DNA from 3 places in the Brevibacillus sp. HB1.4B genome. Region 2 is predicted to be linked to each of the others. Evidence: riboswitches for the same ligand, from Rfam matches in the RefSeq annotation. Region 2 holds a riboswitch; each other region holds the start of a gene.

Region 1 (2,204 bases), on a different contig from region 2:
CGACAATCGCGTGGACTTCTCCTGCTGCCAGTGAGAACGACACCTTGTCGTTGGCGGTAAAATCTCCGTACTTCTTGGTCATGGCCCTCATTTCCAAGCGATCGGTCATTCCCACTCCCTCATTTCTGTACGTCCTTTTATGAAAATGGAAGACCGACTACACAGCCGTAGTCGGTCACATCCATCACTGTGCACAAGCTTTAAATAAACGTTCAAAAAGTTGGCTTTTCAGCACCGAACTACCTTATTAGAACTTGTCTGGTACTTGGCGGGTGCCTGCTACTATCTCATCGTTGATCGCTTTCACTTTATCCACGACTTCTTGTCCAATAAAAGCGTTCAGAGGCGTTTTGCTTTCGTGCGTGACATAGGTTACGCCAACACCTTTTTCTTTCAAGCCGTACGCAACAACACCTGGTTTGAACGTTCCTTCTACAAAGTTCTTCACGGTTTCATAAGCTGCCGCGTCGGTCCCTTTCAATTGGGACAGAACGATATGCTCTGGATCGATCGTCGTACGGTCAACGTCCTGACCTGCTGTGAAGAAGCCTTTTTCCTTCGCCGCTTCGAAAACGCCGAGGTCGCCTACAGCTGCTGCACCGTTAATGAAGTCAGCGCCTTTGGAAGCTTGGAGCAAAGCCAATTCCTTCGCTTTTGCCGGGTCAGTGAAGCTTCCTACATAGTTGACCATCAGTTCTGCCTTTGGATTCGTCGCTTTCAAGCCCTCTTCGAAGCCGACTGTCCATTTTTTCAACTGTGGAATATCGAGAGCGACAACCATACCTACTTTGTTCGTTTTCGTTGCCAGACCTGCTGCTGCTCCCACCAGGTAAGCCGCTTCCTGCTCGCGGAAGGTAACACTGCGAACGTTTGGCAAATCCACTACGGTATCAATAATCGCAAAATTACGGTCAGGATTTTCGGTTGCTACTTTTTTCAATGCATCCTCTGATGTAAAGGAAGAAGTGATGATCAAATCATAATTTTCTGCAACAGCCACGCGCAGATTCTCTTCAATCGCTCCATGGTCCGTAGATTCAATCGTTTTCACTTCTGCGCCCAGCTCTTGTGCGGCTTTCTTTGCACCCTCATCCATTTGTTGAAAGAACGGGTTCACACCAATTTTCTCGGGCAAAATCAAGGCAATTCGCTTTTTGTCCGCGCCCTCTTGTCCTGCTGCTTGTCCTCCTGGCTGATCTGCCGGTACGCTTGTGCCAGTCGAGCACCCTGTTGCCAATACTGCGAATGTCGTTAAAGCCAGCAATAACTTCTTCATGATGTATCTCTCCCTATCCGAACTTTACGTTTTTCTTTATCCTATTAGGTAATGTACGGCTTTTTACCCATTTTTTCAATACTATTTACGAATATTCTCTTATAAAATTAATTTATCGTTCGTTTATTTACCCCTCCCCTTTTACAAATACAACAAAAAAAACTCTTCCCGGAGGAAGAGTTTGCGTACGTAGCCGTTCTCTTCCTCATCTGTCAAAACCATGGTACAGGTTTTGCAGGAATTGGCACCTTTCTGTTCATGCATAGACATGATCAGTGGTTGCCGGGCATCATCGGGCCAGTCCCTCCGCCGCTCTTGATAAGGTAGCTGAATATATTTAGTTACAATGGAATTCATTCTAGCAGAACGGTTCGAAAATGCAATTCTTTTTTCTCAATTCCAAACACTTCTAAAAGTGAATAAAAGTTTAAAAAGTCGTCTTTTCAGCATCGAGAAACAACCTATTTCACGTGAAAGGTTTGCTGGAGACGATGAGACAACGTATTCAGCTCGCCCAGCTCTTCCGTAATCTCACGTACTTTTTGATGCTGGTTTTCTGCTGTCGCAAACAGCTCTTCTAAGTTGGCTACCGATTCCTCGGTTACGGCTGTAATGGTCGACATCTCGATGGCAACTTCTCCGGAACGCACTTTTACCCGGTCCATGCTGGAGCTTACTTGATCAGCTGCTTGCAGGAAGGCCATCATCCCGGCACGCACTGCTTCGATGGAGGCCACTGTTTTCACGGCCAGTTCTTGGCCTTTTGCAACAGACGTTTCCCCATTGCTCATATGCTGCACCGCATTCTCACTTTCCTGGTGGAGTGATTTCAGAATGTCGGTAATTTCCTGCGTAGCTGTCGCGCTTTGTTCTGCCAGCTTGCGTACCTCGTCCGCTACAACAGCAAATCCCCGTCCATGTTCGCCTG
Region 2 (2,204 bases):
TTTGCAGAAGCTGTCCGCGTGAGGTCAAAAATAGAATGATTCCCAGCGGCAAACCAATCAGGACGGTAAACAGGGTGGAAAAGCCGAGCATCGTGAGCGTATCCATCGTGCCTACGCCGATTTCAGCCCAATCCACATTTTCGAATGTCCAGTCCATTTATATCACCTCTACTTCCAAGCCACGTTGGCGCAGCGTCTCAATGGTCTTTTGATTCTGTGCGACATCGCCTTCCAGCTCGATCACCAACTGACCATACGGTGTATCCTTCATGCGGGAGATTGTTCCCTGCAAAATGCTGAATACCGTACCGGTCTCTTGCATCGTTTGGAACAGGATCGGCTGGTACGTTTTTTCTCCGAGGAAGGTGACACGAGCAATCGTGCGGTTCCCCGAGGCCTTTTCGTGCGCGACTGCTTCACGCAGCTCTGTAGAATCCGCTACTTGTTCCACGAATTCTTGTGTCGTTAGATGCTGCGGACGAAGGAATACATCCAGTACGTTACCCGACTCGACGATCTTTCCTCCATCAATGACGCCAACACGATCACAAATGGAGCGAATGACGTGCATCTCGTGGGTAATCAACACAATGGTCAAGCCCAGCTTACGGTTGATGTCCAAGAGGAGTGCCAGAATGGAGTTCGTCGTCTGCGGATCGAGAGCCGATGTAGCTTCGTCACAGAGCAGCACTTTTGGATCATTCGCGAGCGCCCGAGCAATCCCTACACGCTGCTTCTGTCCGCCAGACAGTTGGGACGGATATTTGTCCTTATGTGCCTCCAAGCCAACCAGCTTTAGCAGCTCGTTCACTTTCTTATCAATCTCTGCCTTCGGACGCTTTGCCAGCTTGAGCGGAAAAGCAACATTTTCGCCGACTGTTGAAGAAGACAGCAAGTTGAAGTGCTGAAAAATCATGCCGATTGCGCGGCGCTTTGCTTGCAGCTTCCCTTCATCCAGCTTTGTCAAATCGACGCCGTCCACAATAACTTCCCCTGAAGTTGGACGCTCCAGCAAATTGATGCATCGGATCAACGTACTCTTCCCTGCACCAGAGTGTCCGATAATCCCGTATATTTCTCCTTGCTCTATGGAAAGGTCGATCCCCGTTAACGCTGGGATGGTTTTCCCTTGTACTTGATAGCTTTTATGCAAATGACGCAGTTGGATCAACGCATCCACCTCCCGACCACAATCTAAATAAAATCAGAAAACCCCTTTTTTCATAAACGAAAAAGGGGCTGCAACGCAATGTTATACGTTCGCATCCACCCTTCTCATCTATACAAGATCCAAACGATCTTGTAGGAATTGGCACCGCGACGTTCATCCGAAAATGAACCGGCTGCCGGGCTTCATAGGGCCTGTCCCTCCGCCTCTCTTGATAAGAAAGATATCTACGTATATTATGTTCGTCTTTTCTATTTCATGATGATACAAAACGGATTATATCCTTTTCGGAAATATCACGTCAATAGTAATAGAAGGAAAAGTTTTTTAATCCATGACGCCGTTGCGGATGATTTTTGACTTTACGTGGAAGCGAAACGTTGCATCCTGAAACATCTTTCGCCATTCAGCCTGCGTCATGTTGGCCATTCCTCTTTTCTCTGAACGATAGATCGAGCCGAAGCCAATTGGGTCAACATCGAGGCTCTTCAGTTTGCTTATGAGTTTATGCAATTCTTTTTCAAGCTCTTTCTCCAGTGCATGTTCCATGATTTTCAGCAACTTGGCATTTTCTAGCTTTAGCGGGATGGTTAACTCCAAAATTCGGGCATGCAACTTGACATGAATATCGAAGATTGGTGGGGATATTTGGCTTAATTTGATTTTCGCATGGCTGGAAATTGTATCGAAAACGAGCTGCACCTGGTCTTTTTTGCTGTTGTGGTTTTTGGGTGACTCCCCAAAAATAGCAGTAGGAACAGAAGTATCATAGCTGCCGATGCGGAACTTTCCGTGGATAAGTTTGAGTAGAAAGGCTTCCTTGGGTGTAACCCATGACACATAACGATCACCTTTGAATAAGGCGATGCCTTTGATTTTCAGTTCATCTCCCTTTCTTTCTATGTACGGCATGACCGGGTCGATCCCTTTTTCATAGTAAGCCCGGAAAAACTCATGCATGGTTGAAGAAGGAATTTTTTCCCCACGGATATTTTGCTCAATCAAACGATACAGGTAGATTCCAATATTCCCTTGT
Region 3 (2,204 bases), on a different contig from region 2:
GCAGGATTACCACCAGGAGATACGGAATGCTGTACAGAATTTCAGCCAATCGCATCAGGATGTTGTCCACACGGTCGCCCAGCTTGTTCCTCCCTGCCATGTAACCGGATATCCCGCCGATGCAAACACCGATCACTAGGTCGATGGCAGCTGCCGCCACACCAATAAATAAAGAGATTTGACCGCCTACCCAGGTACGTGCCCACATGTCCCGACCCAAGTCATCCGTTCCAAACCAGTGCTCGCCCGACAGTGGCAGATTTCCCTTCGTCAATGACTGTTCATGCGAGCTGTGGGGAACGAGCATCGGCCCGATGATGGAGAGGGTCACCACTGCCAAGAGAAGGAAGAACCCGAGCATTGCCAGCTTGTTGCGGAATACTCGCTGCAATACCTCCTGCCAATACCCAAGACTGGGACGTTCCCGAATTTCCTCAGATAGCCGGATTCGGTCTACTGGTCGAAACAGCGAATCCAGTTGTGTTGCCTGATTGGCCATAACGCTACTTCCCTCCACTCGTCAATCTGATGCGCGGGTCAATCACCCGATACAGCAGGTCGATGATGTACAAAGTAAAAATGAGGACAAAGCTGTAAAATACTGTGGTGCCCAAAATAACAGGGTAATCACGGTTAAAAATACTTTCCACGAAGTATTTGCCGAGCCCGGGAATGGCAAAAATCTTTTCCACCACAAAGGTTCCGGTCATCAGGTTGGCAAACAGCGGACCGATAAAGGTAAGAACCGGCAATATGGCATTGCGCATCCCGTGTCTAACGACAATAGAAAAGGTGCCAAGCCCTTTCGCCTCCGCTGTGCTTATGTATTCCTGTTGCCAAACCTCAAGCATGCTGGCTCGTACGAAACGAGCGATAATGGCGAGCGGACCGATAGCGAGCGCAAGCGTTGGAAGAATCGAGTGTTCCCAGCTCCCCCACGCAGCAACGGGAAACAGCTCCCATTTGACCGCCAAGTACTTGATCAACAGTGGCGCCAGAATAAAACTGGGGACGGAGATCCCGATGATGGCTGCAAACATAGACAAGAAATCCAGCGTTCGATTGTGATAGAGTGCCGCTACGATTCCCAGTGTGATTCCACCTGCTAGCGCGACAATAAACGACTGGAGTCCCAGAATAGCCGATGCGGGAAATCCTTCTGCAATCAGCGTGTTCACATCCCTCGTCTTGGACTGGATAGAGGGCCCCAAGTCAAATTGCAGCAATCCTTTCAGATAGAGCAGGTACTGTACCGTGATTGGCTGATCCAGGTTGTACTCCGCCCGCATGTTCTTTACCACTTCTTCTGGAAGCATTTTGGCGTCAGACGCGAACGGGTCACCCGGAATCAGGTGCATGGTCACAAACGTTACCGTGACAATGATCCACAGCGTAACGATCATGAGAAGGCCACGCTTGACCGCATAATGAAGCACGTTGTTTCCTCCTTCACATAACACACAGTAAAAAGATATGAATACTAAGGATTGTAAATATAGAAAACCCCTCTCCGAAAAGAAGAGGGGCGATTGCACGGTTCCCACCTTCTCATCTCGCAGAATAACTCCGCAGGAATTAGCACCGTAAGGTCAATAAGACCAAGGTTGCCGGGTTTCATCGGGCCAGCCCCTCCACCACTCTCGATAAGAATGTTCTATGAAATTTAATTTCATCGTAAAATTCTTTTTTATCTTATCATTTTACTCGGATATGTCAATGCTGTTCAATGACAATTGATTTTTCTTTATAATTTATGGAAAAAGTAAATCTTCACACACGTGTGGATATAAGGATGTCAGCCCAAATCTTAATTGTGGTAGCTAGGATCAACAAGGCAAGAATGGTCTGGAGAATCCGGGTGCCCAAACGTTTGCTGACCTTCGTACCGAGTGGCGCTGCCAGGATGCTGGCGATTACCATGATCACGGATGGCCACAGCAATATGTCCCCCGCCATCCATTTCCCTATCGTCGAACCGATGGAAGAAAGAAAAGTGATGGCAAGAGATGAAGCAATCGTAACTCTTGTCGGAATCTTGAGGATGGTCAACATGATGGGAACCAAAATAAAAGCGCCAGCTGCCCCGACAATTCCGGAGGCGCCTCCGACAATCAAAGCGGATAATACGGCTGTTGGTTTATGAAAGATAACCTCGGTCTGTTCACGTCCGTCCATCCGCTTTTTTGGCAGAAACATCAAGATTA

What was found. A riboswitch is a leader RNA that binds a small molecule or an ion and turns the genes downstream of it on or off. The one in region 2 is predicted to bind S-adenosylmethionine.
Region 1: another riboswitch for S-adenosylmethionine. It lies ahead of HP398_RS17840 (BMP family lipoprotein); the one in region 2 lies ahead of HP398_RS26220 (methionine ABC transporter ATP-binding protein).
Region 3: another riboswitch for S-adenosylmethionine. It lies ahead of HP398_RS03350 (ABC transporter permease); the one in region 2 lies ahead of HP398_RS26220 (methionine ABC transporter ATP-binding protein).

Annotation. Positions count from the first base shown of each region.
Region 1 is NZ_JABSUT010000007.1:59,372-61,575, reverse strand. It holds gene HP398_RS17845 (ABC transporter ATP-binding protein) at 1-109, opposite strand, end outside; gene HP398_RS17840 (BMP family lipoprotein) at 248-1,276, opposite strand; SAM riboswitch class I at 1,479-1,601, opposite strand; gene HP398_RS17835 (methyl-accepting chemotaxis protein) at 1,738-2,204, opposite strand, start outside.
Region 2 is NZ_JABSUT010000013.1:64,320-66,523, forward strand. It holds gene HP398_RS26215 (methionine ABC transporter permease) at 1-157, opposite strand, end outside; gene HP398_RS26220 (methionine ABC transporter ATP-binding protein) at 158-1,171, opposite strand; SAM riboswitch class I at 1,273-1,389, opposite strand; gene HP398_RS26225 (Ger(x)C family spore germination protein) at 1,496-2,204, opposite strand, start outside.
Region 3 is NZ_JABSUT010000001.1:717,981-720,184, reverse strand. It holds gene HP398_RS03355 (ABC transporter permease) at 1-499, opposite strand, end outside; gene HP398_RS03350 (ABC transporter permease) at 504-1,436, opposite strand; SAM riboswitch class I at 1,546-1,650, opposite strand; gene HP398_RS03345 (sulfite exporter TauE/SafE family protein) at 1,771-2,204, opposite strand, start outside.